One region of the Lentibacillus cibarius genome, then DNA from elsewhere that is predicted to be linked to it. Evidence: predicted binding sites of a transcription regulator. Region 1 holds the regulator's gene; each other region holds the start of a gene.
The links. Region 1 encodes LexA, which represses DNA repair genes until DNA is damaged. Its sites were predicted from a motif close to CGAACATATGTTCG; they were not measured.
Positions count from the first base shown of each region.

Region 2: a site for LexA is predicted at 8,115-8,128, ahead of FFL34_RS15350 (YolD-like family protein). Genes of this name have one in related genera too.
Region 3: a site for LexA is predicted at 6,926-6,939, ahead of uvrB (excinuclease ABC subunit UvrB). Genes of this name have one in related genera too.

Region 1 covers NZ_VCIA01000001.1:3,504,526-3,515,009, forward strand. The annotation lists partial or broken gene miaA (tRNA (adenosine(37)-N6)-dimethylallyltransferase MiaA) at 1-840, shown strand, start outside; gene hfq (RNA chaperone Hfq) at 888-1,112, shown strand; gene spoVK (stage V sporulation protein K) at 1,231-2,154, shown strand; gene hflX (GTPase HflX) at 2,220-3,455, shown strand; gene FFL34_RS17220 (methionine gamma-lyase family protein) at 3,462-4,703, shown strand; gene FFL34_RS17225 (MerR family transcriptional regulator) at 4,818-5,204, shown strand; gene glnA (type I glutamate--ammonia ligase) at 5,234-6,571, shown strand; gene lexA (transcriptional repressor LexA) at 6,726-7,352, opposite strand; gene FFL34_RS17240 (YneB family resolvase-like protein) at 7,631-8,272, shown strand; gene FFL34_RS17245 (DUF896 domain-containing protein) at 8,350-8,583, shown strand; gene tkt (transketolase) at 8,642-10,484, shown strand, end outside.
Region 2 covers NZ_VCIA01000001.1:3,131,976-3,142,459, reverse strand. The annotation lists gene FFL34_RS15380 (cation:proton antiporter) at 40-1,872, shown strand; gene FFL34_RS15375 (nucleobase:cation symporter-2 family protein) at 2,895-4,196, opposite strand; gene FFL34_RS15370 (xanthine phosphoribosyltransferase) at 4,196-4,783, opposite strand; purine riboswitch at 4,940-5,041, opposite strand; gene FFL34_RS15365 (hexameric tyrosine-coordinated heme protein) at 5,287-5,511, opposite strand; gene FFL34_RS15360 (LLM class flavin-dependent oxidoreductase) at 5,578-6,570, opposite strand; gene garR (2-hydroxy-3-oxopropionate reductase) at 6,601-7,482, opposite strand; gene FFL34_RS15350 (YolD-like family protein) at 7,780-8,097, opposite strand; gene FFL34_RS15345 (divergent PAP2 family protein) at 8,232-8,693, opposite strand; gene FFL34_RS15340 (hypothetical protein) at 8,754-9,452, opposite strand; gene FFL34_RS15335 (cob(I)yrinic acid a,c-diamide adenosyltransferase) at 9,459-10,055, opposite strand; gene FFL34_RS15330 (bifunctional adenosylcobinamide kinase/adenosylcobinamide-phosphate guanylyltransferase) at 10,058-10,484, opposite strand, start outside; gene FFL34_RS15325 (histidine phosphatase family protein) at 10,465-10,484, opposite strand, start outside.
Region 3 covers NZ_VCIA01000001.1:762,074-772,557, reverse strand. The annotation lists gene FFL34_RS03890 (S41 family peptidase) at 1-1,040, shown strand, start outside; gene FFL34_RS03885 (PDZ domain-containing protein) at 1,285-2,478, shown strand; gene FFL34_RS03880 (cupredoxin domain-containing protein) at 2,741-3,265, shown strand; gene FFL34_RS03875 (cbb3-type cytochrome c oxidase subunit I) at 3,286-4,749, shown strand; gene FFL34_RS03870 (hypothetical protein) at 4,783-5,343, shown strand; gene FFL34_RS03865 (multicopper oxidase domain-containing protein) at 5,708-6,736, shown strand; gene uvrB (excinuclease ABC subunit UvrB) at 7,008-8,990, shown strand; gene uvrA (excinuclease ABC subunit UvrA) at 8,998-10,484, shown strand, end outside.

The DNA of each region.
Region 1 (10,484 bases):
TGAAATCGTCAGTGGGGATTCCATGCAAGTTTATAAAGGGCTAGATATAGGAACAGCTAAAATTACCGACAAGGAAAAACAAGGAATTCCCCATTATATGATTGATATCAAACAGCCTGATGAAGACTTTTCGGCGGCCGACTTTCAAAACTATGTCCAGCATTATGTTGATCATATCGCATCTAAACAAAAACTGCCGTTTATCGCTGGAGGAAGTGGGCTTTATATTCAGGCGGCCTTGTTTAATTATAACTTTGCAGACCAGCGCCGTGATGAACATGTAACGAAGCGACTTGAACAAGAGCTTGAGAACAAAGGTGTTATGGAGTTGTATAATCAGCTGCAGCGGCTTGATCCGGATCAAGCGGCAAAGATTCATCCGAATAATCATCGTCGTCTGATTCGTGCACTGGAAATCTATGAAACAACCGGCAAAACAATGTCGGCGTATCAGCAGGACCAAATGAGCGAAGGGCTCTATAATCCTATTTTGATTGGTCTGGAAATGAATCGGGAACTCTTATATGAGCGAATTAACAAACGGGTTGACATCATGATGGAACAGGGATTGCTTGACGAGGTTCGCAAACTGTATGACCGAGGATATGAGCATTTCCAAGCGATGCGAGGCATTGGCTATAAGGAATTTCTTCCCTATTTCAAGGGAGAACAGACACTTGAAGAAAGTTTCGGTTATTAAAGCGTAATTCAAGACGGTATGCTAAAAGGCAGTATACGTGGTTCAGAAATAAGTTGAACGTCCACTGGTACACGATTACACCTTCAACAATAGAATCAACATTTGGGAAAATTTCAAATGATTTAGCAGGAATGTTATAAAGGATATAGAAGTAGTTATATATAGATAGAAAAGAGGAGGAAAGACAATGGCGCAATCAGTAAATATTCAGGATCAGTATTTGAACAAACTGAGGAAAGACCATATTTCGGTTACACTTTTCTTGACGAACGGATTCCAATTACGAGGGCTTGTGAAAGCATTTGATAATTTCACTGTACTCATCGAAACTGATGGAAAACAGCAATTAATCTTTAAACATGCCATTTCCACATTTGCTCCAGTAAAAAATGTGACACTAGAAAAAGAATAAGACACGTAAACGGGCGCTTTTTTGCGCCCGTTTTAAATTGTCAGACGGTGTGTAAAGTGGGCGTTTGTCACACCACCCCAAGCAATCGCGTATGCTATTGTGACGAAGGGGTGATGATGTGGATACACAAAAACAGCGAAATAAGAACGGGCAAATTAATATTATTTTGCAAGATAAAAAGAACGGACGGCCAGAAGGAAACACAAAAATGCGAAATGAAGCAAATAATCCATTCTCACATATAGATACAGCCTTCGCTTCCTTTATCGGAATGAAGCAGTTAAAAGAAACGATTAAAGAAGTATACGCTACGATTGTCATTAATGAAAAACGGAAGGAAATGGGGCTGCCCGGCTCTAATCAAGTGCTTCATATGCTGTTTAAAGGCAACCCGGGAACCGGAAAAACAACGGTAGCAAGAAAATTAGCCAAAATGTATTTTGACATGAATTTGCTTTCAAAAGGTCATTTCATCGAAGCGGAGCGTGCAGATTTGGTTGGTGAGTACATCGGGCAGACTGCGCAAAAGACTCGGTCAGTTATTCAAAAAGCGATGGGAGGTATCTTGTTTGTCGATGAGGCATACTCACTGGCGCGCGGTGGCGAGAAGGATTTTGGTAAAGAGGCAATCGACACATTAGTGAAGCACATGGAAGACCATCACAATGATTTTGTTTTGATCCTGGCAGGATATCCGCACGAGATGGATCGTTTTTTGACACTTAATCCCGGATTAAAATCAAGGTTTCCATTTATCCTCGATTTTCAGGACTATGATATTGATCAGCTTACCAACATTGCCAGACAAATGGTGCAGGATCGTGAATATGAATTAACGAGAGAGGCAGAATGGAAACTGCGGACACATTTATATAAAAAGAAGCGAGAAACAGCCATTAATTTTTCGAACGCTCGCTACATCCGCAATGTTATTGAACAATCTATCAGGCATCATGCTGTACGATTATTGAATCAGGAAACATTTTCACCGGATGATTTGATTTTTCTGACCGGTACCGATTTGTCGTTAGATGACCAATAATGTAATATCTGCTATGATAAAGTTAAGGCTTTTTAAGTATTAGTATTACAGGAAGTGATTGATAGATGGCCGAACGAATATTGATTATTGCTGTAAAAATGCCAAGCGAAAATGAAAAACGATTTGAATCATCACTCGAGGAGCTTGTTTCACTTTGTAAAACCGCTGGGGGCTTTGTTGAAAAGACCATCACGCAAAATCGCCAAAAGATACACCCTGCTTACTATATCGGTGAGGGAAAACTAGCCGAAATTAAAGAAGCGGCTGAAGAACTGGATATTGATCTAATTGTCTCCAACGATGAACTTTCGCCGGGTCAACTGCGTAATCTGAGCGATCAATCCGGGTTTCAGGTTATTGACCGGAGCCAGCTAATATTGGATATTTTCGCCCAGCGTGCACGTACAAAAGAAGGTAAATTGCAAGTCGAACTCGCCCAGCTTCAGTATACATTGCCAAGATTACGCGGTAGAGGCGAGGAAATGTCTCGTCTTGGTGCCGGCATAGGAACACGTGGTCCAGGTGAAACAAAACTAGAAACCGATCAGCGACATATTCGAGGCCGGATTGATGATATTAAACGGCAATTGAAGATGGTTGTTCGTCAGCGGGAACAATATCGCCAACGAAGAAAAGCCAATGAGGTCTTCCAGATTGCGATTGTCGGGTATACAAATGCGGGCAAATCCACCCTTTTTAACCGACTGACACAAAGTGATTCGGTTGCCGAAGATCAACTGTTTGCTACACTTGATCCACTGACACGCCAGATTCAACTTCCATCTGGTTTTCAGACGCTCATTACTGATACAGTCGGCTTTATTCAGGATTTGCCGACATCACTTATTGCATCCTTCCGATCCACGCTGGAAGAAGTGGCTGAAGCGGACTTTATTTTGCATATTGTTGATATGTCTAATCCGGATCTAGAGCAGCAGGAGCGAACTGTCCACAACCTGCTGCTTGAGCTGGAGGCGGACACGATTCCAATGCTAACTGTTTATAACAAAAAAGATTTAATAGCCGATGATTTTATACCAACAAATCATCCGTATATCCTGATAAGTGCACATTATTCGGATGATATGAATCGACTTCTGGAAAAAATAGAGGAAGTGTTGAAGACCGAGTGGGATTGGTATTCGGTATCATTACGACCTGATCAAGGAGATTTGTTGCACCGTATGGAAAAAGGAACGATTATGACAGAACGATCATTTGCTGAAGACCAGAACATGTATATGTTACAGGGATATATCCGTCATGATCATCCACTGAAAGGCTTATTAAAGGAGTTTTGATGATAAATGATAAATAAGTTACTGACACAAGCAGAAAAAGACTGTACAAATAGGCATGCAGATGTTTCTAGGCTGGTTGAGATTAATCAGAAACGAATTCTTAACGCCTTCATTAACAACCGTGTCAGTGACAGTCACTTCCATTCGACGACAGGATATGGATATGATGATCTTGGCCGGGAAACACTAGAGGCGCTGTATGCTGAGGTTTTCGGAGGAGAGGATGCGTTAGTCCGCCCCCAGATTGTTTCTGGTACACACGCTATCTCCACCACCTTGTTTGGACTTCTCCGGCCTGGTGATGAACTGTTATATATTACGGGCAAACCATATGATACGCTCGAATCCGTCATCGGCATCAATGGAGATGAATCTGGCTCATTGACGGATTTTCATATTACATATAATCAGGTGGAGTTGCAGGATAATGGATCCGTTGACTTTGAGGGAATTAAACGGAAAATATCTCCGGAAACGGCTGTTGTTGCTATACAACGTTCCAAGGGATATGATGATAGACCATCGTTTACTATTGCAGATATCGAGGAAATGATTACCTTTGTAAAAGAAATAAATAAAGATATTTCAGTATTTGTTGACAATTGTTATGGTGAATTTGTTGAAGAGCGAGAACCGATGCATGTCGGTGCGGATGTCATCGCCGGATCATTGATTAAAAATCCTGGTGGCGGAATTGTAAGGGCAGGGGGGTATATTGTCGGCCGAGAAGATCTTGTACAGCAATGCGCTAACAGACTGACTGCTCCGGGCCTAGGAAAAGAAACTGGTGCAACATTACATATATTGCAGGAAATGTTTCAAGGTTTGTTCATGGCACCACTGATTGTTGGAGAAGCATTAAAAGGCGCTATATTAACAGCAAGATTTTTGGATTTAGCCGGTTTTAAGACTTCCCCGGGCTATCAGGCAAAACGTACGGATTTGATACAGTCTGTAACATTTAATAGCGCCGAACTTATGATAGCATTCTGTCAGGCAATCCAGGCACATTCGCCGGTGAATGCTTTTGTAAAGCCTTATCCGTCTGCAATGCCTGGATATGAGGATGAGGTAATTATGGCTGCTGGCACATTCATTCAAGGAGCCAGTCTTGAACTGACGGCGGACGGGCCAATTCGCGAACCATATATGGCTTTTATCCAGGGTGGACTGACATATGCACACGTAAAACTCTCCCTAGAAGCCGCCATGCAGGAGCTAGTACAAAAAGAACTAATTACGCAATAAAAAAGAGCTATACAAGCTCTTTTTTTAATTGATGATGTAAAGAAACCTTACATGGAATTGACAATAAAATTAACATTTGATAATCTTATTTTCATAAAGAAAGGGGGATTTCTAATGAATGATCAGGATCGGCGTTCGATGCCGTTGTTTTCTATAAGTATCGTCAAGCAGCTGACAGAACTAACAGCTAGGCAAATCCGATATTATGAATCGCATGGTTTAATTACCCCGGCAAGAACTTCCGGTAATCAGCGTTTATTTTCCTTTAACGATGTTGATTGTTTGTTAGAAATAAAAAAATTACTGGATAAAGGAGTTAATTTGGCTGGAATTAAAAAAATTATGCTTTCAGATGACAAGTGTGACAGAAAGGAAATGGCGGCAAGTCATGACTTATCTGACCGTGAACTTCGAAAATATTTGAAAGTGAAATTGACCGAGACCACTATACCCGGCAGATCTCATTTGCACCGGGGTGAATTATCCAGGTTTTTTCAATGAAAATTAACCTATACTTAGGAGGAAACTGAATGTCTGACAGTCTGACAAGAGAACAAATAATGAAAAAAATCGAGGAGGAAAACGTCCAGTTCATCCGTCTACAATTCACTGACATGCTGGGAACAATAAAAAATGTTGAAATTCCTCTCAGTCAGCTCGACAAAGCATTAGATAATAAAATGATGTTTGACGGATCATCCATCGAAGGGTTCGTACGGATAGAGGAGTCAGACATGTATTTGCACCCTGACCTTGATACATTTGTTGTTTTCCCTTGGACATCTGAAAAAGGGAAAGTGGCACGGTTCATCTGTGATATTTATAATCCGGATGGCACGCCATTTGGAGGCTGTCCACGGTATAACCTGAAACGCAATTTGCAGAAAATGGAGGAATTAGGTTTTGATGCTTTCAATATTGGAACAGAACCGGAATTCTTTTTATTCAAATTAGATGAAAAAGGTGACCCATCGCTGGAATTGAATGATCGTGGCGGGTATTTTGATCTCGCACCAACGGATTTAGGGGAAAACTGTCGACGTGATATTGTGCTGGAATTGGAAGAAATGGGTTTCGAGATTGAGGCATCCCATCATGAAGGAGCACCAGGTCAGCACGAAATTGACTTTAAATACTCAGATGCAGTAAAACATGCAGACGATATTCAAACATTCAAATTGGTAGTGAAAACGATAGCGAGAAAACATAATCTCCACGCAACTTTTATGCCAAAACCGCTGTTTGGTGTCAATGGTTCCGGTATGCATGTGAATATGTCCTTGTTTAAAAATGGGGAAAACAGCTTTTTTGATCAACAAGGTGATATGCAGCTCAGTGAAATTGCATACCAGTTTACTGCTGGGATGATCAAACATGCTACCAATTTCACGGCCGTTACAAACCCGACTGTTAATTCCTATAAACGACTTGTTCCAGGTTATGAAGCACCATGCTACGTTGCCTGGTCGGGGACAAACCGAAGCCCACTTGTCCGTATTCCTTATTCCAGAGGGTTAAGTACACGGATTGAGGTCAGAAGTGTTGATCCATCGGCTAATCCGTATATGGCTATGTCTGTATTGCTAGCGAGTGGACTTGATGGGATTCAAAATAAACTAAACCCACCGACGGCAGTTGACAGAAATATTTATATGATGGACAGAAAAGAACGTGAGCAGAACGGTATAAAAGATTTACCTGCAACCTTAATGGATGCACTGGAAGCGTTACAGCAAGATCAAATAATCATTGATGCCTTGGGTGAGCATTTGTTTGAACATTTTATTGAGGCCAAAGAAATCGAGTGGGAAATGTTCCGCACAACTGTACACCCTTGGGAAAGAGAACAGTATTTGAGTACGTACTAAAGTGAATATTGACCTCTCATATGCTTATGTTAGCTTATGAGAGGTCTTTTTTCTTTTAGTGTTACCTTGTTGGAAGAGGTAGTATAAACAATTTAATGTATAGCCTTGATTATGTGTTGACAAGACATTGTTATTTTTGACGAGAATCTCACCTCTAATCAATGTTACGGTACAATCCAACCACTTTGCCTAAAATGGTTACATTGGGATAAATGAGCGGATCCATCGTCGCATTCTCCGGCTGGAGTCGTATGCAATCTTTTTCTTTGAAGAATCGCTTGACGGTTGCTTCATCTTCATCTGTCATAGCAACAACAATGTCCCCGTTTTGTGCTGTGCTCTGCTGTCTAACGATGACCATATCTTCATCAAGTATTCCGGCTTCTATCATACTTTCTCCTTCAATAATAAGAACAAACAAATTTTCTTCCGTACCACCCGAAATAGATCCCGGCAGTGGCACAAACTGCTCAATATTTTCTACTGCAGTGATGGGCAGTCCTGCTGTTACTTTACCAATGACGGGTGCATACCGTGCTTCCTCTCTTGGTATATGGCTTTCATCTGACAGATCTAGCACCTCTATTGCTCTTGGCTTGGTAGGGTCTCTTCTGATGTAGCCTTTACTTTCAAGTCTTGCCAAATGGCCATGAACAGTCGAACTTGACGCAAGTCCCACCGCTTCGGCAATTTCCCGTACGGAAGGGGGATAGCCCTTTTCACTTACACGTTCTTTAATAAAATCCAGAATCGCTTCCTGACGCTTGGAGAGTTTTGTCATCTATCAAACACCTCGTGAATAGAATTTGTTACTAGAAGTTTATCATGGTGACTCCCAAAAAGCAAACATTCGTTCGAAAAAACACTTGACAAGATCACCTGTTCGTATATAATATAACGCAGATACGAACAATAGTTCTGTTTAATGAAGGGATTGATTTAAATGTTTGAAAAAATGACGAAAACGGATATATTCTATTTGGTAGCATTTGCATTTGCGTTAGGATTTTTATATGTCGCTTTAATAACAAGTGCATAATATTAGAAGGAGATTTCAAATTGAGAGCGATTATTTATTGCCGTGTAAGTACGGATAAAAAAACACAGGAAACGTCGCTACACCGACAAAAAGAAGAATTATTGCAGCTTGCCAATCGTTATGCATTTACAATTGTCGAACACATCGAGGAACAGGCGAGCGGATATGATATAAACAGGGAAGGCGTTTTTCAGATGCTTGATTATTTTTCTTCAGGTGAGGCTGACAGTTTGCTTATACAGGATGAAACAAGACTTGGGCGAGGGAATTCAAAAATTGCTTTATTTCATCAGCTACAAAAAATGAATGTTAATATTTATACAGCTCTGCATGATGGGCAGCTGGAATTGTCTGAATCAGATTCGATGGTACTGCAGATAGTCAGTATTGTAGAAGAATATCAACGAAAAATACATAATGCAAAAATTAAACGAGGTATGAAAAAAGCGGTTGATAGCGGATATGACCCAAGCAATAACTTAACAAACCGTAATAAAGCTCCAGGAAAGGAACGAAAACAATTTCCGATAGAAGAAATTGTGCGCTTAAGAGAGAGTAATAATATGACGTTTGAGGAAATTGCTCAAACCTTGAAAGGACTTGGGCACCCAGTTTCCAGAGCGACCGTCCATCGCAGATACCAAGAATATCAAAAAACTTGATAAAGGCATATGGAAATCGTACTATGAAAAAATAGGGGCATTATTGTTCCTATTTATAGGCTCCAGGAGGTTTACCAATGATATCAAAAGAAAAACTGGAACGCATAAATAAACTCGCTAAAAAGTCAAAAGAGGAAGGTCTGACCGTGAAAGAACAGGCCGAACAAAAAGAATTGCGGGAAGAATATTTACAAAACGTAAGGAAATCCTTTAAAAATCAGTTGAAATCCATGACGGTGAAAGACCCGGAAGGTGAAGATGTTACGCCAAAAAAAGTTCGTGATTTACAGGAAAAAGATAAGAAGCATTAAATGAGCCGGTTTATTTATGGTTGTTGTATAATCGGTTTCGTTATAGAATTAAGAGGACATGAAAACAACAATGGAAAGGGGTATTACTTTGTCGCAGCACACTGAGCAGCTATCAATCAACACTATCCGCACGTTGGCAATTGATGCGATAGAAAACGCAAATTCCGGTCATCCCGGTCTCCCAATGGGAGCGGCACCAATGGCATACACATTATGGACAGATTTTATGACGCACAACCCTAAAAACTCCAAATGGTTTAACCGGGATCGTTTTGTCCTGTCCGCCGGTCATGGCTCTATGTTATTGTATGGACTCTTGCATCTGTCCGGTTATAATGTAACGATTGATGATTTGAAATCTTTCCGTCAGTGGGGATCCATTACCCCTGGGCACCCAGAAGTGCATCATACTGATGGGGTTGAAGCCACCACCGGCCCTCTTGGACAAGGGATTGCTATGTCAGTTGGAATGGCGATGGCCGAGGCACATCTGGCAGCAACATACAATAAACAGGACTTATCCATCATCAATCATCATACATATGCGCTTGTTAGTGACGGAGATCTTATGGAAGGTATTTCTCATGAGGCGGCCTCACTGGCAGGTCATCTTGGTCTTGGAAAATTGATTGCATTGTATGATTCCAATGATATTTCACTGGACGGAGAATTAAACCGCGCTTTCTCCGATAACACCGAAGAACGATTTAAAGCTTATGGTTGGCAAGTCCTCCGTGTTGATGACGGAAATAATTTGAATGAAATTCGTCGTGCAATTAAAGAGGCTAAAGAGAATACACAGCAGCCAACACTAATTGAAGTAAAGACCGTCATCGGTTACGGTTCACCAAACAAATCCGCATCTGCAGCATCACACGGAGCCCCACTTGGTGAAGATGAAGTGAAATTAACGAAAGAACATTATGAGTGGCAACATGATGATTTCGATGTTCCGGATGAAGTTTACCAGGACTTTTTGGAAAAGGCAGGCAAAAAAGGTACTGAAGCTGAAGAGAATTGGAATCGTTTGTTTGAGAACTACAAGGAGAAATACCCTGAGCTCGGGGCTGAACTAGAGAACGCTATCAACGGGGAACTACCGGATAATTGGGCTGATAACCTCCCTGTGTACAGTCCGGAAGACGATACAAAGGCAACACGCGCCACATCCGGTGAAGTGCTTAACGAAATTTCTAAGTCGGTTCCATACCTCTTTGGCGGAAGTGCGGACCTGGCAGGATCCAATAAAACAACGGTCAAAGGTGAACAAGATTTCTCCCGTGAAAACTATGCAGGCAAAAATATTTGGTTTGGTGTTCGTGAATTAGCCATGGCTGCTGCAGCTAACGGAATGGCACTCCATGGTGGGATAAAACCTTATGCCGGTACATTCTTCGTATTCAGTGATTATCTGCGTCCGGCACTGCGTCTTTCAGCCATTATGAATAACCCTGTCACATATGTTTTTACACATGATTCCATTGCAGTTGGGGAAGATGGTCCAACACATGAACCAATTGAGCAATTGCCATCACTTAGGGCAATGTCTGGTCTATCTCTTATTCGTCCTGCAGATGGTAATGAAGTACAAGCGGCATGGAGATTGGCGATGGAGTCAAACAATCAACCAACTGCGCTTGTACTAACAAGACAAGGTGTCCCTGTGCTGGAAGGAACAAAAGAGCATGCATACGAAGGCGTCAGAAGGGGTGCTTATACAGTCAGTGCATCTGATAAAGATACTCCGGACGCGCTTCTACTTGCCACAGGTTCAGAAGTGCAGCTAGCTGTCAAAGCGAAGGAAGAATTAAAAGAGAAAAATATTGATGTAAGCGTCGTAAGCATGCCTTCCTGGGATAGGTTTAATAAACAGGATGACGACTATAAAAAACGTGTTCTTC
Region 2 (10,484 bases), 370 kb from region 1:
CGGGCTGCTGTCACGCATTTGAAAAAGAAGGTGAGACCGTTGGAACAAGCAGAGCTGCTCAGTATCGTTATCATCATCGTTCTAGGTATCTTTTCACAGTGGCTGGCATGGCGGATCCAGTGGCCTTCCATTGTCATCATGTCGGTTGCTGGTCTTTTAATCGGGCCTGTTTTAGGACTCATCAATCCGGAGCAAGCACTAGGTGAACTGTATACACCGCTCATTTCCCTTGCAGTTGCTGTCGTGTTGTATGAAGGCAGTTCCAGTCTCAACTTCCGTGAATTGAAAGGAATCTCTAAGTCTGTGTTGCGTGTCGTGACAGCCGGCGCATTTCTAGCGTGGATTGGTGGTGCAATGGCAGCGCATTACATAGCTGGACTCAATTTTGCCATTTCATTCATCATCGGCGGGCTGTTCATCGTTACCGGGCCAACCGTCATCATACCACTGCTAAGACAAGCAAAATTAAAGCCGAGGGTAGCAACAGTGCTGAAATGGGAAGGGATCATTATCGATCCAGTCGGTCCATTGCTGGCGCTGTTTGCCTACCAAGTAATTAAAGTAATCGGCGACGACACCGTTCAAGGCAGTTATTTACTCACCTTTTTTATAGGCGCACTGCTAGCGGGAATTATCGGTTTTGCAGCTGGTATTTTTGTCAGCCGAATGATCCGCAAAGGGCTATTTCCGGAATTTCTGAAGTCTCCCATCGTTCTGTCGTTTGTGCTCCTCTGCTTTACAGTCAGTGAAGTCATCATGCATGAAACAGGGATGCTTGCTGTAACGGTGATGGGAATGACCATGGCTAAAACGAAAAAATATGTAACATCCATTGGCAATGTCTCTCATTTTGTCGAAAACATTTCAGTTATCTTGACATCAACCATTTTTGTTTTATTGACCGCATCATTGACAAGAGAAACGATTTTAGAAATCTTCACGTTCCCCATTATTGGGTTTGTCCTGATGATGCTATTGATCGTGCGTCCGCTGTCCATCTGGATTTCCACCATTGGTACCGAAATGTCAGCTGCTGAAAAAACGCTGATTGGCTGGATTGCCCCACGCGGCATTGTCGCACTAACCGTAGCAGGTTATTTTGCAAGCGTACTGGCCGAAGATGGTTATGCGGGTGCTTCAATTTTGATGACGATTACATTTGCACTCGTCTTCATCACCGTTTGTGCGCACGGGTTCACACTAGGCCCGCTTGCCAAGAAACTTAACCTGGCCAGCAACGAACAATCCGGCATTTTGATTATCGGTGCGAACCACTTTTCCATTACGTTCGCTGATTACTGCCAATCGCTGGAAATTCCCGTATTAATGATCGATGATTCCTATGAGCATTTACTTGATGCCAAGCAAAAAGGAATCAACACTTTTTACGGGCAAATTTTATCCGAATATATTCAATTTGAAGTGGATCTTACCCCATATGATTACATTTTGGCGATGACAGATGAACCTGCCTATAATGCGCTTATATGTCAGTCCTATGCACCGGAATTCGGCTACAATAACACATTCGCCCTGCCAGCCAGTAAGAAAGGAGATGCCAATAATGAAGAAATCTCCCCAGCCATTAAAGGGCACGTGCTTTTTCACGAGAATGCTGTATTAGCAGAGTTGAGCAGCAAATTACGAGAAGGTTATACATTTGATTCCATGAAAATAACTGAACAGAAGACAGTGAAAAGAGAAGCATTCACGGATACGGCGATGCTACTGTTTATTTGGAGAAAAAATAAAGAAATTGCATTCATGACGCTTCGTCGCGAAAAATTAGAATTGAATGAAGGCGACCGGGTGGTGATGCTTACGAAACAAGAGGAAAAAAACGAGAACGTCATTCAATCTCGTGATGAGTGACCGAGTGCGGTGACTCGCTGCCGGAAAAGGCACTCATCTCTGCTAAGAACGACCGAACGAGGTGGCTCGCTGCCGGAAAAGGCACTCATTTCCGTGATGAGTGACCAAACGTAGCGAATCCTCACCGAAAAGGTCGCTCATCTCCGCTATGAGTGACCAAACGTAGCAAATCCTCACTGAAAAAGGCACTCATCCCTGCTATGAGTGCCCAAACGTAGCGAATCCTCACTGAAAAAGGCACTCATCCCTGCTATGAGTGACCAAACGTAGCGAATCCTCACCGAAAAAGTCGCTCATCTCCACTATGAGTGCCCGAACATGGCGATTCCTCACCGAAAAAGTCGCTCATCCCTGCTATGAGTGCCCAAACGTAGCGAATCCTCACCGAAAAAGTCGCTCATCCCTGCTATGAGTGCCCAAACGTAGCGAATCCTCACCGAAAAGGTCGCTCATCCCTGCTATGAGTGCCCAAACGTAGCGATTCCTCACCGAAAAGGCACTCATCCCTGCTATGAGTGACCAAACGTAGCGAATCCTCACCGAAAAAGGCACTCATCCCTGCTATGAGTGCCCAAACATGGCGATTCCTTGCCGAAAAGGTCGCTCATTTCCGCTATGAGTGACCAAACGTAGCGAATCCTCACTGAAAAAGTCGCTCATCCCTGCTATGAGTGCCCAAACGTAGCGAATCCTCACTGAAAAAGGCACTCATCCCTGCTATGAGTGCCCAAACGTAGCGAATCCTCACCGAAAAGGTCGCTCATTTCCGCTATGAGTGCCCAAACATGGCGATTCCTTGCCGAAAAGGTCGTTCATTTCCGCTATGAGTGCCCAAACATGGCGAATCTTCGCCGAAAAGGTCGCTCATTTCCGCTATGAGTGCCCAAAACATAACAGCACACAAAAAAGCGCCGCTCATACAAGTAATGAGCGACGTAAGAGGCGCAAATCAATATATTATTTGTCACATGTCCAGTGATGATTTCCAATTACACGAGTCTGACTTACGAATCATCGGATCTTTAAGCACTTTCCTGACGCACAGCGCTTGGCTGTTTCTGCTTCTGACTCATCCGCACTGGTGTCATATTAAAAATAATGTTTAACACGATGGCGGTGATACTTCCAGCTACAATACCGTTACTCGTCAAAATCTGAATGCTGGATGGGAACTGCTTGAATAACTCCGGAACAACCGTTACCCCCAGCCCCATTCCGACTGAACAAGCAACGATCATCGCGTTTTCCGATGATTCCATAATAACCGTGCTGAGCATTTTAATTCCTTGTGCGATGACCATTCCAAACATGGCAACCATGGCCCCGCCTAAAACGGACGTCGGAATAATGGTAGCCAGTGCGGCAATTTTGGGAATAAGCCCGAGGGTAACAAGCATTCCCCCAGTAATCATAATAACCCTGAGCGATTTGACCCCTGTCATTTGCATCAGACCGACGTTTTGTGAAAAAGCTGTATACGGGAACGCATTGAAAATTCCACCGAGCAAAACGGCCAGGCCTTCTGCACGATAGCCACGTGTTAGATCCTCTTCGTTCACTTCTTTCTCGGTTATATCTCCGAGCGCGAAGTAAACACCGGTCGATTCAACTAATGAAACGATAGCAACTAAGACCATCGTGATGATTGCTGACCACTCGAAGGTCGGCATGCCAAAGTAAAATGGTTGGACCATGTGGAGATACGACGCTTCTGTAACTGCTGAAAAATCAACTTTTCCCATAAATGCAGCAACAATCGTGCCAATCGCGAGCCCCAGCAAAATGGAGATAGACTGGATAAAACCTTTAGAAAACCGATACAATAGAATAATGAATAAAAGCGTTCCAAACGCCAGCGAAATATTGATCATTGATCCGAAATCGCTGGCACCTTCTCCACCGCCCATATTGTTGATGGCGACCGGAATGAGCGTAATTCCAATAATGGTTACCACCGTTCCTGTTACAATTGGCGGGAAAAAACGTACCAATTTACCGAAGAATCTACTGATAAGCATCACAAAAACGCCGGAAACGATAATCGATCCGTAAATGGCGGATATACCGTACTGCCCGCCAATGGCAATCATGGGCCCAACTGCAGTGAACGTACACCCGAGAACAATGGGAAGCCCAATCCCGAAATAGCGATTACGAATAACCTGCAGGATGGTTGCCACGCCGCTCATCAAAATATCGATACCAACCAAGTAAGTCAATTGTTCCGTCGTCAGCCCCAGTGACTGACCAACAACGAGCGGCACTAGAACGGCTCCAGCATACATGGCAAGCAAATGCTGCAAACTAAGCGTGAATGTTTTCATTAAAGTGACGCCTCCTCATTATGAAATGTCGCGTTCCCATCAGCTAATGAATCAATGATAGCTAGTGACTCTACTCGGATACCATGCTGATGCAACACATCACGCCCGTCCTGAAAACCTTTTTCAATGACAATGCCGACGCCGGCCAACGATGCCTCAGCCTGTTCCACGATTGAAACTAACCCTTTAGCCGCCTGTCCGTTAGCAAGAAAGTCATCGATAACCAAAACAACATCATCACTAGAAATATAGTCTTGTGATACCGAAATTTCTTTCGTTTCATTTTTAGTATAGGAGTAAACGGCTGCAGAATAGAGATGATCTGTCAGTGTGAGAGACTTACGTTTCCGTGCAAAAATAACCGGTACCCCCATGGCTAAGCCCGCCATCACTGACGGCGCGATCCCCGACGACTCAAGGGTTAGAATCTTGGTGACTTTCTCGCCGGCAAAACGGGAAGCAAACTCCTCACCAATTGCCTGCATTAATACCGGATCGACTTGATGATTTAAAAACGCATCCACTTTTAATACCGAATCAGATAATACGTTTCCCTCTGATATAATTTTCTGCTTTAGTAAATTCATGATGATCTCCCCTTCCCAGGAATTTGTACGTAAATGATGATTAACAAGAACTAAAAAACCCGAAAAACAAGCTTCCACTCAAACTATGAGGAAAGCATGTTTTTCGGGTATAAAAAACCGAAAATAACAACAGTACCATTTATGTAAAATGGCACCATACACGGTGCTTTCTTTCATAGTCGGTTTATTTACGGTAAACCGGTAGAAACTTGCAGGCCATATCCCCGCGATTATATGAAAAAATAAGCTATGAAATTGATAGGTTGATTATATCACGTCTACAGCTGAAATCAACCCCCTATCGTGACATTCTTCGACAAGGGTGGATTTACTTTTTGTCCTTCCGTTTTTGTCAAAAAATTCCGAACCACACGTTTATGTACATATCGTGATAATCCCATTCAAATAACGTCACTAGTCTTTCTGAAAAACTGCACTTAGAGAATCATCAGGCTCCTTGTCACAGTCAATGTGAGACAAAGAGCCTGTCCCTCACTTTTTTCTTATTTCCAATAATTGTTAGCGGCTGCTATTGTCTGGTAGTGGATGGCAACGACCTGTGAGGAAGCAATGAGGCTATCCGCATTATCCTCGTATACCGTTCGCAGCTTTTCTCTTATATCTTCAGAAGGCTGGGTATAGCCTACCCCTTTTCTCGCCAATAAAATAGCTAATTCAAAACCCTCCTGAGGTGTTTCTGTTTGTAGACTTGTAAGCCAATTACTCATAAATATATCTCCTCCTATTTGTCTTACTACCTTTAATTTACCCTTTTGGTTCATACATTAATCATGTCATTGAAAAGCTTCAGCCAATAGCTTATAGGAATGCAGCTTTGCCTTGTGGTCATAAATATTTGTAATCACCATAAACTCGTCGGTATCATATACATCCTGAAGACGATGTAACGTTTTTTTCACTTGCTCCGGTGTACCGATCACACAACGTTCCCGATTCTTTTTGATTTCTTGCAGTTCGTCCTTTGTAAACGTCCTTTTTTTAACTTCCTCGATTGAGGGTACTTTCACATCTGAGCCTTTTCCGACATTCAGCAACCATTTATCCTGGCTGAGAGCAAGTTCCTCCGCTTCTGCCTCTGTGTCAGCGCATACGACAAAAATACAGACAATGGTATGCGGTTTTTCTGCATTTGGGGAAGCCTGGAAGTTCTCCCGATATGTTCTAAGCGCCTCGTGTCCTTTTGCTGGGCTGATGAAGTGGCCGAAAACAAAGCCCGCACCTTGCTCTGCCGCATTAGCCGCTCCCCGTTCCGACAGCCCAAGCACCCACATCGGTGGTACAGTTTCCGTTCGTGGTGCAGCTTTTACCAGGCGATATGGATGGTCTTTTGGCAAGGTATTATGCAAAAAGCCCTGCAAGTCAGCCAGTTGCCGCGGGAATTCCTGCATGCTTTTAGGTGCGCCATCGGTTAAAGCCAGTCGCGTGTCCTGTGACCCACCCGGCGACCGCCCGATTCCAAGATCGATCCGGCCGGGAAACATTGCTTCAAGCAATTTAAAATTCTCCGCCACTTTATACGGACTGTATTGCGGCAGCAGCACACCGCCGGAACCGACCCGAATTGTGTCTGTACAGGAAGCAATGCGGGCCATTAATATTTCAGGGGACACACTCGTGAGCCCGTTGGTATTATGATGTTCCGCTACCCAATAACGGGTATAACCTAGTTTTTCAGCTGTTTTGGCCAGTTCCAGTGTGTTTTCCAATGTTTCAACAGGTCCTGATCCTCTGGAAATAGGCGCCTGATCCAGTACACTCAGCTTCATCTGCGGTGTCTCCTTTCCCGTTTAAAACAGTCAGTCCTCCGTCATGTTTGCCAGCTTTTCATAGAACTTTACAATTGCCGCATGATCATTGTCACCGTGACCACCCGCCTGAAGCGCCTGCAAGGTTTCTTTAACAGAAGCCGCGAGTGGCAACGGTACACCAATATCACTGGAGGTCTCCAGTACATTGTTAAGATCTTTCAAGTGCAAATCAATCGTAAAGCCCGGGTCAAAATTACCTTCCATCATCATCGGTGCTTTGGCATCCAGCACATTACTGCCGGCCAGACCACCGCGAATCGCGTTGTAAACCAATTCACTGTCAACGCCCATCTTTCGCGTCAGCATCATGGCTTCGGAAACAGCGGCAATGTTGAGTGCAACGATGATTTGATTAGCCAGTTTGGTGGCATTGCCCGAACCCACTTCACCAGTTCGGACAACTGAACCAGCCATTGCTTCCATAATAGGCAGGCAGTTTTGAAATGTCTCCTCAGCTCCACCGGCCATCACCGCAATCGTACCATCAATCGCTTTTGGTTCTCCACCGCTTACCGGAGCATCCAGAAAACCAATGTCCTTTTCCTGCAGCGCTTTACCGATTTCTTGGCTGACTGTCGGGGCAATCGAGCTCATATCAATGACGACACTGCCGGATTTGGCACCGTCTATAAGTCCCCCGCGTTCAAGCACCACTTGCTTGACTTCTGGTGAATTAGGCAGCATCGTGATGATAACATCCGCAGCCGCAGCCAATTCAGTATACGAATCGACCACTTCAGCACCGAGCGCACCTAGTTCCTTATTTGTATCCGGATTGCTGCTGGAAATGACCAGCTCATAGCCTGCTTTCATTAAGTTTTTACTCATCGGCTTTCCCATAATACCGAGACCGACAAAACCTATCTTCATCACAAATCCCCTCCCTTCACTTTCATTTTACAACAAGTCAAAAAATTTTATAAATAACTCAACTTCACAGCCTTTAATAAACATATAAGACTTAAAACAATGAAGAAATATACTAGATGACTTTCTGGATGAATGGCTCGTTGTTGTAGCATCATATTTGATATAGCGCTATGACACCGCTACGGCAATACACTACGCTTTCCGTGGGCAGCTGATGGGCCTTTGTTGCTAACGCTCCAAGTCGCTGAATATGTAGTAAGTCTCAAGACAATGGTAGCGTTAACCCTATCATCAAAGTCAATCAACATACACATCCAACATATTAGCAAGCTTAATGACAGTGTCATTGCCAAGCCATAATTGTTCTTGATTTATTTTTGTCACTTTCCCTTTATTCGTCAAAAAGTCGCGGCCATTGTAATGCTTCACTTCTACCGTAAGATTATTGTTCACAGCCGTTTGCAGCCGCTCGTTAATTTCTTCTTTTTGCTGTTCATCCAAAACCGGCTTTTCCTTATATTCCTGCTCAGACCACATTTGTCTTAACAATGCTTCATGTTCCGGTATCATCATGGCAGTCCATTTCTTTGTGCCACGGTCATTTACATCATGCATAAGAGCCCTCCTATAAAGGAACATTTGTTCTATATATTAGCACAAAAAATCCCTCCAAGCAATACCTTCTTTTCCTTTAAAACTAGATTATTCGGAAGGTGAGAGAGGGATGCCAATCCATGTACCTGCGTATGCTAACGTTTTTCAGTTAAATGGCTGAGGGCTCCTATGCCAATTCCAAGTAGTGCACCACCGCCCACTTCAATAGGCATATGGCCGAGCATTTCTTTTAGTTCCTTATCACGTTTCTTATAGGCAAAATCGGGATGGTGATCGGCAAGCTTTTCCACTTGTTCATACATATCATTGACTGCAATTGCTGTTTGGCCAGCCTGCCAACGTATCCCCATCGCATCATACATAACAATCAGGCCGAAAATGCTGCTGATGCCAAAATCAGTCGAGGAAATCCCGTTCTTGAGCGCTACATAAGTCGTGATTGACGTAACAGCTGACGAATGGGAACTTGGCATATCACCGGAACCGAATAGCTTTTTCCAATCCCATGAACCCGTTTGCTTATAATGGAGCGGGATTTTTAACAATTGGGCAGCTCCTATCCCTACTAGAGCCGTTGTAAGCGCACGATTAACCATGTACATTCACCTCAAACTTAAGGTGGTGTAAAAAGTCATCGATTATACATCATAATCAAATCACACAGGCGTTAACCAATGAAAAAAGGAACCCACTACTTCCCTGATTCTCTCCTCATTTTCTTTGTCAAATGCAATCAAAAAACAGCTAGCCGGGCCGGCGGATTTTTCCAAGTTCATTACACCATCCAACTCATTCGCTCGTTTCGTCCAGGCTCTCCACGCGAAGGTAATACCCTTTGAACCAACTGGATACAAAGCTTTTACCGAATCCATCCGGCATAGACGCTGGAATAAAGAAAGTGGGGCTAGTTTATCGGGTTGATCAAGTACTTCCTTGCCGACTAAAGGGGTTCCAATAACCGCAAACGCCTCGTCACCTGTGAATTCAAATTTTTCTCCCACAGTTCGCGTTCCAATCATCGTCAGACCAAGACCTGACTGCAGGCTGGCAAAATTACTTTCGGTACTGCCGGTAATGGGAAGCCCGTTTAGCATTAATTCATCCAACACCAGCCCTACACCACGCTGATAGTCCTTCCAAGCATCATCGTCGGTGAAATTCTGCATCACAATCGTTTGTGGTTCACCACCTGCTGCAAGGCATTCCATGACCGCAACACGACAGGCGAAGTAGCCCACAACCGTGTTTGGTGTGTTTACTGCATCATGAGCTTTCTCACCAATCGCACCACTATTATCAGAAGCAATAACAAGTTCCAGATCAGCAGTTAATGGCTGCACAACAGCATTGCTCATCCCTGGTTAGCTCCTTTTTTCATCCTTGTTCTTCTTATTGGTTCCACGGAAAACCTTTGCGCTGCGTGCGTATTCGACATCCGGAACATCTAGTCTAGCATTGATGACCCGTGCTGCAGCGAAAAAGTAGTCCGACAAACGATTCATATATTTTAATGGGACAGGTGAAATCTTATCTTCTGCTTTCATCAGTGAGACAATCAATCTTTCCGCCCGACGTGCAACGGTTCTGGCGATATGAATCGACGCCGAGGCATCTGAACCGCCCGGTAAAATAAACCGTTCCAATTCCGGTGCTTCATCAATTAATTCATCCATTTTATCTTCCAGGTACGTAATTGGTTCTTCGGTTAATGTATGTTTGCGTTTTTCCGTGATATTCGATAATTCAGAGCCACAGTCAAATAATTCGTGTTGTATTTTCTCAAGGTCTGCAATGATATCCGGAAAAATCTCCTTGTCTAATTCCGAAATAGCCTTTCCAACAAACGAATTCACCTCATCAATGGTTCCATATGCTTCCACACGAACGTCGTCTTTGTCCATTCTTCCGCCGATAACACTTGTCTGCCCTTTGTCACCTGATTTTGTATAAAGTCGCATCATTATTTCCCCTTTCTATCATTTCGTTTTATCGTTTGTTCCATGCCATACCAGATCACATCAGCCCGCTCCGCCCGTTCTACTAAATCCTGATAGACCCATCCAGTCACGTCCCGCCATAACCGGTCCCGTTTTTCCATTGGGACAATCCCCTTGGAAATATCCGTTCCTATGATCACAAGCCGTCGGTGGCTATCCGCCGCTTCCCACGCCAACCAGGGATCGATTTGATTCATGACATCTTGACGTATTGTATCAGGTGATAGCACTGGATTTATTCGTGTATGTATCTCTTCTTCAAGGCCCTCCAATACGACAACAGATGGGATGTCAGCGTTCGGCGGCATTGTTAGGGAATCCGCTTCATAGGCAGTCAACCATACGCATTGGTCCATAGCATAATTTCTTTTCACCCATTTTCGTTTCCCG
Region 3 (10,484 bases), 2.7 Mb from region 1:
ATTCACCAGCAGAGAAAGCTGGATTGCGTCCGAACGACCAGATTTTGAGTGTTGCCGGTGAAAGTGTTGCCGGACTTAACTTGCAGGAAGCAGTCCAAAAGATTCGTGGTAAAAAGGGTACAGAAGTAGTAATCGAAATCCAGCGTGAAGGTGTTTCCGAACCATTTGAAGTATCGATTGTTCGTGATGATATACCGGTGGAGACGGTTTATTCTGAGGTAGAGACAATTAATGGTAGGAAGACAGGGGTTATTGAAATAACCTCGTTTGCGGAAAATACAGCAGATGATTTCTCAAAACAGCTAACGGAGCTGGAGAACAAAAATATCGAGGGGTTAGTAATCGATGTTCGTGGAAATCCAGGTGGCCTGCTTACAGCTGTTGAGGGGATTTTGAAAAACTTTATTCCTAAGGACATGCCTTATGTACAAATTGAAAATCCGGATGGCAAGGTGTCCAAATCGTACTCCAATCTAGATGAGAAAAAGCCGTATCCTATCAGTGTGCTTATTAATGAGGGTAGTGCGTCTGCATCTGAAATCCTGGCAGTGGCGATGAAGGAAGCCGGATATAATATTGTCGGGACGAAAAGTTTTGGTAAAGGAACCGTACAACAGGCACTGCCGCTCGGTGATGGAAGTAGGCTTAAACTGACCTTTTTTAAATGGCTATCACCAAAAGGAACATGGATCCATGAAAAAGGTGTTAAACCAACAGTTAAGGCAGACCAACCAGCGTATTATTTTAGCAATCCGATTCAACTGGATAAACCACTGACATATAACGATACTGGTGATAAAGTGAAAAATATACAGATCATGCTGGAAGGACTGGGGCATGACCCTGAGCGTACAGATGGTTATTTTAATAAAGCTACAGAAGCAACGGTTAAATCCTTTCAGACGGAACATGACCTGGAAGCAACTGGAAAGGTAGATGAAAAAACGGCTGGTCTTATTGAAACTAAAATTATCGAAAAGGTTCGTGACGGTGAGGATGACCGGCAATTAGAAAAAGCACTGAATATATTATATCAATAAGCCCTATGCTATTTGATATACGAGAATGATGTAAGAAGGATCCTCCTTATTTGTGCGGCAAAGCGTTCGGAGGATCCTTCTGTTTAAATGGCAGTAGATATATAATCCGCGGGTGTTTGCCTGTGGATATTTTTCGTTTGTTGCAGGAAATAACCCCTTCCACGTTGAATATAATTAGGTAATCATTGTGTATTGTTTAGGAATAATTAAATTAACAGTAGACATATAGTAGAAGGTGATCATCATGGTAGAGACCTGGCTTATGGAATTATGGAGAGGAATAGGCAGATTTTTTGTTAATCCCCTCGTTTATTGGACCGTTATTTTAATTGTGTTTGCAGGAGTTAGGCGAATTCGAAAGGAACGGAAAGACTTTGGGCTTAAGTTGTTTGATTTATTTGCAGAATGGCGAAATACATGGCTAATGAGTATCGGTTTTAGTTTATTGTTATCAGCATTTGCACTAGGTGTGGGGATTGTCTTTTCCAAGGAAACTATTTTGATGCTGGCCATTGTAACGATTGTATTGAGCTTTTCGTTTCGTTTCACACTGCTTTCTCCCGTGTATACGATTGGTATCAGTTATTTGCTGTTACTATTGCTTCCGTTTGTGCTGGATGGTCAGACCTTCGCCGATATAAGTTTCTCTTCATCTGTCAATTTTGTCGGTTTAGCCTTATTACTGGCACTGTTGTTAATGGCGGAAACCGTATTGTTGATACAAAACAGCCGAAGCAGGACATTTCCAGAATTAAAGCCTGGACGCCGTGGGTTACGGATAGGCGTGCACCATCTTAAAAAAGTTGGCTTTATTCCTTTTTTTGTGCTGATACCGACAGGCTCAATTACCTCGTTTGCATCATTTTGGCCATCCCTTACGTTAAATGGCGAAATGTATAGCCTTGCATTGGTGCCGTTCGTGATAGGATTTGATCATATCGTGCAGGGCACACTCCCGAAAAAAGGCGCAATGGCTATCGCAAGACGGGTTTTAATACTCGGTATGATCGTATTATTCCTGGCTGTTGGAAGCGTTTATGCCGGATGGTTGTCACTGGCGGCTATCTTCATTGGAATTATCGGAAGGGAATATATCAATTACAGACACCGCATGAAGGATCAGGCTAAAGTACCCTTTTTCAACAAAAATGAGCGTGGTGTCAAAGTGTTAGCGGTGATTCCAGATACACCGGCTGCCCGTTTAGGTATTACAGTTGGTGAAACGATTACGAAAGCGAATGGAAAAAGGATTAATGATATGGAGTCATTCTATTACGCGTTGCAGGAAAGTGGAGCATTTTTTAAACTCGAAATTACTGGCAATAATGGGGAGGTACGTTTTGTTCAAAGCGCGTTATACGAGGAGGACCATCATGAATTGGGTGTTATTACGACGAACGACCGCTTCTTGGACAAGCAATTAAAAAAGCATGGATAATAAATAAAACCGGGAAAGCAGCTAGACACAGAAGATGTGTCTGCTGCTTTTTTTGTGTCGCATTCTCTGCCCGCAGGCACTTAGTTCACCAAAACTAAGGTGGTAAACACTATTCGTATAGTTACAACCATAAAAACTAATAAAACTGTTTTTTCAAAAAACAACATGAAAATAGTGATGTGAATCACTAGCTTTTTGACGAATTTTTTATATGCTATAGCAGAACATAAAGCTTTCTGCCATTTCTAAGGGGGTTATCGTATTGGTACAGACAGTTGCATGGGTCACGAGTTTGTTTTTTATGTTTCTTGTACTTGTCGTATTTGCAGTTGTTGCATGGAAGTCTACAGAGCGGAAGGAATATGCACCGATAAAGAAAAAATGGTATAAGGCACGTACGTTTTATGCGTCGGTGTTGATTGTATTGATGACGAGCATAACAATTTATACACTTCGGGAACTACCATATAGCCAGCCGGTTTATGGTGCCGATCAGGAACCAGTGGTGGTAGATGTGGAAGGCATGCAGTTTGGCTGGGAAATGAGTCAAACCGAATTTAAAGTAGGTGAGCCTGTTGAATTTCATGTTACCAGTAAGGATGTGAATCACGGCTTTGGAATTTACGATGAAGAGATGAACATGCTTGCACAAACACAGGCAATGCCTGACTATACAAATAAAGTTTACATGACGTTTGATGAACCTGGAACATATGAAATTCTTTGTCTAGAGTATTGTGGACTTGCTCACGATTTAATGACAGCGGAAATAACAGTAACGGAATAATGATAATGGAGGTGTGCTGAATGGAAGCGAAGTCACGCAATAATCTGGTTGTATCCTACTTAACACTTGGTGGCATTATTATTGTTGCGATGATGGTGTTCGGAATTTTGATGCTTTTGACGCAGGGCGGTATGTTAGATTTATCCCCGGCTGCATTCTATCAGTTCCTAACCATACATGGAACTGGGATGGTTGGTGCTGCAGCATTGGCTGCGGCTGGAGTGATGGGGTATTTTCTAAGTCAATATGTTCAGTTATCGAAAAAGATTATGACGGCCAATCTGGCTTTATTTCTGATTGGCGTTGTCATGGTGATCGTTGGTGTATTTTCATTTAAATATGCGGGTTCCTGGACATTCCTTTATCCGCTGCCGAAATTGTCAGCATCGGCGTGGGGAACAGTTGGTGCATTGTTGTACCTGTTTGGAATGCTTATTTTAGGTGTTGGTTTCTTATTATTTTACCTTGATTCCGGTCGGGCGATCATGAAGAAATATGGAAGTTTGGCAAAAGGGCTTGGCTGGGATGTCATTGCCGGAAAAAAGTCTGAGGACAACGCTCCGCCTAAAGCGGTTATTGCAAGTACGATGGTTACGATAGTTAATGTAACGGCGTTGACAGCTGGTTCCGCGGTATTGATTATGAATGTCATTAATGTGATTAATCCGGCATTTACAGTTGATCCATTGCTGGCTAAAAACCTGACATATGCGTTTGGACACATTTTTGCCAACTCGATTATTTATATGGCAGTGATTGCGGTTTATGAAATATTGCCACGTTATGCGAATCGTCCCTGGAAGGCAAATAGGGTATTCCTGATTGCCTGGACGATGTCGACTGTTTTTACATTACTCATTTACACACACCATCTATTAATGGATTCAGTTATGCCGACATGGACACTCATAATGGCACAAGCACTCTCCTATGCAAATGGGTTGCCGGTTCTCGTTGTAACGGCGTATGGAGCGTTAATGATTGTTTATAAATCCGGTATTAAATGGGATGTCGCCTCCGGGTTATTGTATCTGTCTATGTTTGGCTGGGTAGTAGGCGTTGTGCCGGCAATTGTCGATGCGACGATTGTTGTAAACCATGTCATGCATAATACGAAATGGGTTCCGGGTCACTTCCATATGTATATGGCACTTGGAGCTTGCACGATGTTTTTTGGATTTATGTATTATTTGGCAAAACAGGACAGTGATATCAAACAAAATATACTGGATCGCTTATCCTTTGTAGCTTTTGCACTGGCAATCGTTTCGCTGAGTGGGTCGTTTCTCGTTTCCGGAGCACTAAGTACACCGAGACGCTGGGCTTCCCACATACCGGAATGGATGGGTCCGGCTGTTTTTGGGGCATTTGCCGGTGTATTTGCAGCGTTGGCGGTAACTGTATTTGTTATTCATTTTATCCGTTATATCTTCAGACGCAAAGAAAAAGTTTCTGGTGACCGGAATGATGAAAAGCTCGCATAATTGTTATTTTTTTAAGGTGGGTTCGGTGAACATATGCGAAAAAATACGTATGGTCTCATCCTATTTGTAATATTAGTCGTTCCTCCAATTAGAAACTTAATGGAATCTATTATGATTGTTCATATGCTTATACAGATTCCACTGCTTATAGTTGCTGGTTGGCTATTAGCGGGTTATGCACACGATTGGTTCAAAAATTTTTTGGAAACATGGAATGGTAATGGCATTCCCGGTATGTTGCTTGTCGTATTTGTTATAACCTATTGGCTTATACCACGGACACTTGATGCATCACTCGAGAGCTGGCTGATTGAATTGTTTAAGTTTATCAGTCTACCGTTTCTTGTCGGAATCCCACTCCGGGACAGCTGGGGTAAAATCGGATCGTTAGTTAAAAGTTTTATTATATTTAATTTCATACCTATGTTCGGCTTGATGGCATGGTTGTACATCGACGCGCCTGTCCGAGTGTGCAATAACTACCTGGAAGTTGAACAAAAAGTACTTGGCTGGGGATTTTTAGTAATAACTGCTAGCTGTATTCTATATATGCTCCAGTATGTGTTCACTGATCATTCCGATACAACGCCATAGATTGAAATAAACACCTTCAAACGCTCCTTTTTAAACAGGACTTTTGGAGGTGTTTTTCTCATTCATCATTTATAAGGAATGTAAAAATCTGTAAACTATATATGAGATATTTTCACAATATATATAGTGTAAAAGTGTTAATTAATACCTGATATAATAATATTTAAAACGTTTTCATCTATGTCAAACTTTGTTCATAAATGAGCATGATAAAGTGACTCGTATCACATGTGAAGTAGGTCGATAGAATTATACTTTAGTTAAAGATAAGCTGAATCATTCAGTCAGGCAGTTAATAGACGAAGGTATGTTGATTGATTGGTTTGAAGGCTTCTCTACTACAAAAAGGTATGAGGTGAATAATATGTTGACGAAAAATGGGTATCGATTAGTAGTTGGTCTTAGTGCGATGGGTTTGTTCTTATCAGCTTGTGGAGGCGGCTCGATAGATGACAAAGTAGATGGTGCGAATACGGATAAACCTGCAAATGAAGTGAATGTCAAGACTGAAGATGTAGTAGCAGATACACCAAAAATCGAAAACATTGGCCCCCATAAAGGAATTGATCAGGAACCAGTACCGATTAAAGTAGAGCGTATAGGTGAACATGAAGTAGATATTGATATGACATCACAAATTACGAATATTGAACTTGATAAAGGTGAAACGTATAAGGCTTGGACTTTTAATGGAACCGTCCCAGGACCTGTCATCCGTGTGAAAGAAGGAGACAAACTAAATTTCAATCTTAAAAATATGGACCCTAAAATAAATCATTCCGTAGACTTTCATTCTGTTTACGCTTCTCCGAATAAAGACTTTGCTGACGTGAAGCCAAATGAAAGCGGAACGTTCTCTTATGAGGTTGGATCACCTGGTGTTTATATGTATCACTGTGCTACGGAACCGGTGTTACAGCACATTGCAAATGGCATGTATGGAACGATGATAGTTGAACCGGCGGATGGCTACCCAACCGACAATGAAATTGACAAAGAAATTACCGTCGTTCAAAGTGAATTTTATAAAGATGGCAAAATGGAGGAAATGGTGAATGGTGAACCTGAATATGTCGTGTTTAATGGAAGCACACAAGCGGTTAAGGACGAAATGATTCAGGCGAAAGTTGGAGATAAAATTCGGATTAATTTTGTTGATGCCGGCCCAAATGAAGTATCGAGCTTCCATGTTATCGGTACGCAACTTGAAACAGTGTATGTTGATGGTGATCCAAGAAATGTTGTAGAAGGCCTGCAAACGTCTATGGTCCCTGTATCCGGGTCTATTGTAGCTGAATTTACAGTGGAGAAACCCGGCATCTATTCATTTGTGACACACGCCTTTGACCATGTAACAAAAGGGGCACTGGGTAAAATCGAAGTGACGGAATAGAAACTGATTCATTAGTGAAAAGATGTTTAATATAAACGCCTGTCATATACATGTGGCAGGCGTTTATTGTATGATACATAAAACTTACTGCGAATGCTTTTTTCTACCACTGCAAATCCTTGTCCGAAGCATTGTACATGATTTCTGTCCGGTAAATCGGGTAAAATGGGAATATGATAAATTAAACACCGAATATTTGTTCGTTTGTCTGTTAAAATAATATACCATTTATGATAGAATGAAGGAGAAGCAAGGAACGGAGGTTTTCGGTTTGGAAAATAAATTTGACCTCGTGGCACAGTACGAGCCAAGTGGTGATCAGCCTGATGCAATAGCAGACATGGTTGAAAAAGTGAAAGCCGGTCAGCGTCACCAGACGTTACTCGGTGCAACTGGAACAGGAAAAACATTTACGGTATCAAATGTGATAAAAGAAATTAACCGTCCAACCCTTGTGATTGCTCACAACAAAACGTTGGCCGGGCAATTATACAGTGAATTTAAGGAATTATTTCCGAATAATGCAGTCGAATATTTTGTTAGTTATTATGATTATTATCAGCCAGAGGCATATGTACCATCGACAGATACATTCATTGAAAAGGATGCCAGCATCAATGATGAAATTGATAAACTACGACACTCAGCGACCTCCTCGCTGTTTGAGCGACGTGATGTGCTGATCGTAGCAAGTGTATCATGTATTTACGGCTTGGGTTCACCTGAAGAGTATAAAAGTCAGGTTCTCTCACTCCGGATGGGCATGGAAAAAGATCGTGATCAGCTTTTACGGGAACTTGTTGATATTCAGTATGCCCGGAACGACATTGACTTCCAACGTGGGACATTTCGTGTTCGCGGTGATTCTGTTGAGGTTATTCCGGCTTCAAGAGAGGAACATTGTATCCGAATTGAATTTTTCGGGGATGAAATTGATCGGATTCGGGAAGTTGACGCTTTGACTGGTGAAATTATCGGCGACCGTGAACATGTGGCGATTTTCCCGGCATCCCACTTCGTCACTCGTGAAGAGAAACTCAAAAAGGCAATTAAAAATATTGAAAAAGAACTGGAAGAACGATTGGCCGAGTTTCGGGAGCAAGATAAGTTGCTTGAGGCACAACGATTGGAGCAGCGGACAAATTATGACATTGAAATGATGTATGAAATGGGCTTTTGTTCCGGAATCGAAAATTATTCGCGACATTTAACGTTTAGGGAACCCGGATCGACGCCATACACCTTGTTGGACTTCTTTCCGGAAGATTTTCTTTGTGTAGTGGACGAGTCGCATGTTACCCTCCCACAAATCAGGGGAATGTACAATGGGGACAAGGCACGTAAACAAGTGTTGGTAGATCACGGTTTCCGTCTGCCCTCTGCGCTGGATAACCGTCCACTAACATTTGGTGAATTTGAAAAACAAACAAACCAGCTTATCTATGTTTCGGCAACGCCTGGCCCTTATGAGCAGGAACATGCACCAGATGTGACAGAGCAAATTATTCGGCCAACAGGCTTGTTGGATCCTAAAATAGATGTGCGTCCAATCGATGGGCAGGTTGATGACCTTATTGAAGAAATCAACAAGCGGTCCCAACGGAATGAGCGCGTGCTTGTTACGACCCTGACGAAGAAAATGTCGGAGGATCTGACTGACTACTTGAAAGAGATTGGTATTAAGGTGGCTTACTTGCATTCAGAGATTAAGACATTAGAACGCATTGAAATCATTCGTGATTTGCGTGTCGGTAAATACGATGTTCTTGTCGGAATCAACCTTCTGCGGGAGGGACTGGATATACCGGAAGTGTCGTTGGTTGCCATTTTGGATGCCGATAAGGAAGGATTCCTGCGTTCGGAGCGGTCCCTTATCCAGACAATGGGCCGAGCTGCTCGGAATGAAAACGGGGAAGTAATCATGTATGCCGACAGTGTGACACGGTCAATGCAGGTGGCGATTGATGAAACGAACCGCCGTCGCGAGAAACAACTGGCCTACAACGAAAAACATGACATTACACCGACGACTATCCGAAAAGAAGTAAGGGATGTTATCCGTGCAACGGTGGCATCAGAAGATAATGAATCGTATGAAAGTAGGAAAGCTGATACTGCTGAAATGAGCAAAGCAGAGAAGACGAAGATGATTGAGAATATGGAAAAGGAAATGAAGCAGGCTGCCAAGGATCTTGATTTCGAGAAAGCTGCTGAGCTTCGTGATATTATTTTGGAACTCAAAGCGGAAGGATGACCTGTTCATGCCAAGTAAAGCAATTACCATCCAAGGCGCACGTGCACATAATCTACAAAATATTAACGTATCCATTCCTAAGAATGAACTTGTTGTTTTAACAGGTTTATCAGGATCCGGTAAATCTTCGTTGGCTTTTGATACGGTTTATGCCGAAGGGCAGCGTCGCTATGTAGAGTCTCTTTCAGCCTATGCGCGACAATTTTTAGGCCAGATGGACAAGCCGGATGTTGATGCGATTGAAGGGTTATCACCAGCGATTTCCATTGACCAAAAGACAACGAGCAAAAATCCACGCTCAACTGTCGGAACCGTTACGGAAATTTATGATTATTTGCGTCTGCTGTATGCCCGTATCGGTCGGCCAACTTGTCCGAAACATGGAATTGAAATCAGTTCACAGACAGTCCAGCAGATGGTTGATCGGATCCTGGAGTACCCTGAACGGACCAAAATGCAAATTCTTGCCCCAATCGTCTCAGGAAGAAAAGGCGAACATGCCAAAACAATAGAATATCTCAAACAGAAAGGGTATGTCCGGATTCGGGTTGATCAGGAAATGCGGGAAGTGACAGATGATATCCAACTTGAAAAAAATAAGCCCCATTCGATCGAGGTTGTTGTAGACCGTATCATTGTCAAAGAAGGCATTTCCGGGCGTCTTAGTGACTCGATTGAAACTGCGCTCGGTTTAGGTGATGGCAAGATTATCGTTGATGTAATCGGTGATGAAGAACTGATGTTCAGTGAAAATCATGCATGCCCAATATGCGGCTTTTCTATTGAGGAGTTGGAACCAAGGTTGTTCTCATTTAATAGTCCATATGGCGCTTGTCCGACTTGTGACGGCCTAGGTACCAATCTCGAAGTTGACTTAGAGCTGGTTATCCCGGATCGTGGGAAGACATTGAAAGAGCATGCGATTGCAGCATGGGAACCGATTAGTTCACAATATTACCCGCAATTGTTAAAGAGTGTCTGTGATCATTATGATATAGACATGACGATACCGGTAAAAGATATTCCGAAGAAAAAGATGGATAAAATCTTATATGGAAGTGGTAATGAAAAAATTCGTTTTCATTACACGAATGAGTTTGGTAATGTACGAGATAATGATATTTATTTTGAAGGTGTATTGAATAACATTGCCCGACGGTATCGGGAAACGTCGTCTGATTTTACGAGAGAGCTGCTGGAGAAATATATGGCTAATAAAAACTGCCCGGACTGTGGTGGACATCGGCTCAAAGAAGAAGCACTTGCTGTATTGGTTAATGGGATGCACATTAGCGAAGTTACCGACTATGCAATCACTGAGGCCAAAGAATTTTTCCAGAGTCTTAATTTGACGGAGAAAGAACAAACCATTGGTAAGATGATTCTTAAAGAAATAACTGACCGTCTTGATTTCATGAATAATGTTGGACTTAATTATTTGACACTGTCACGGTCTGCGGGAACACTTTCAGGCGGGGAGGCACAGCGTATTCG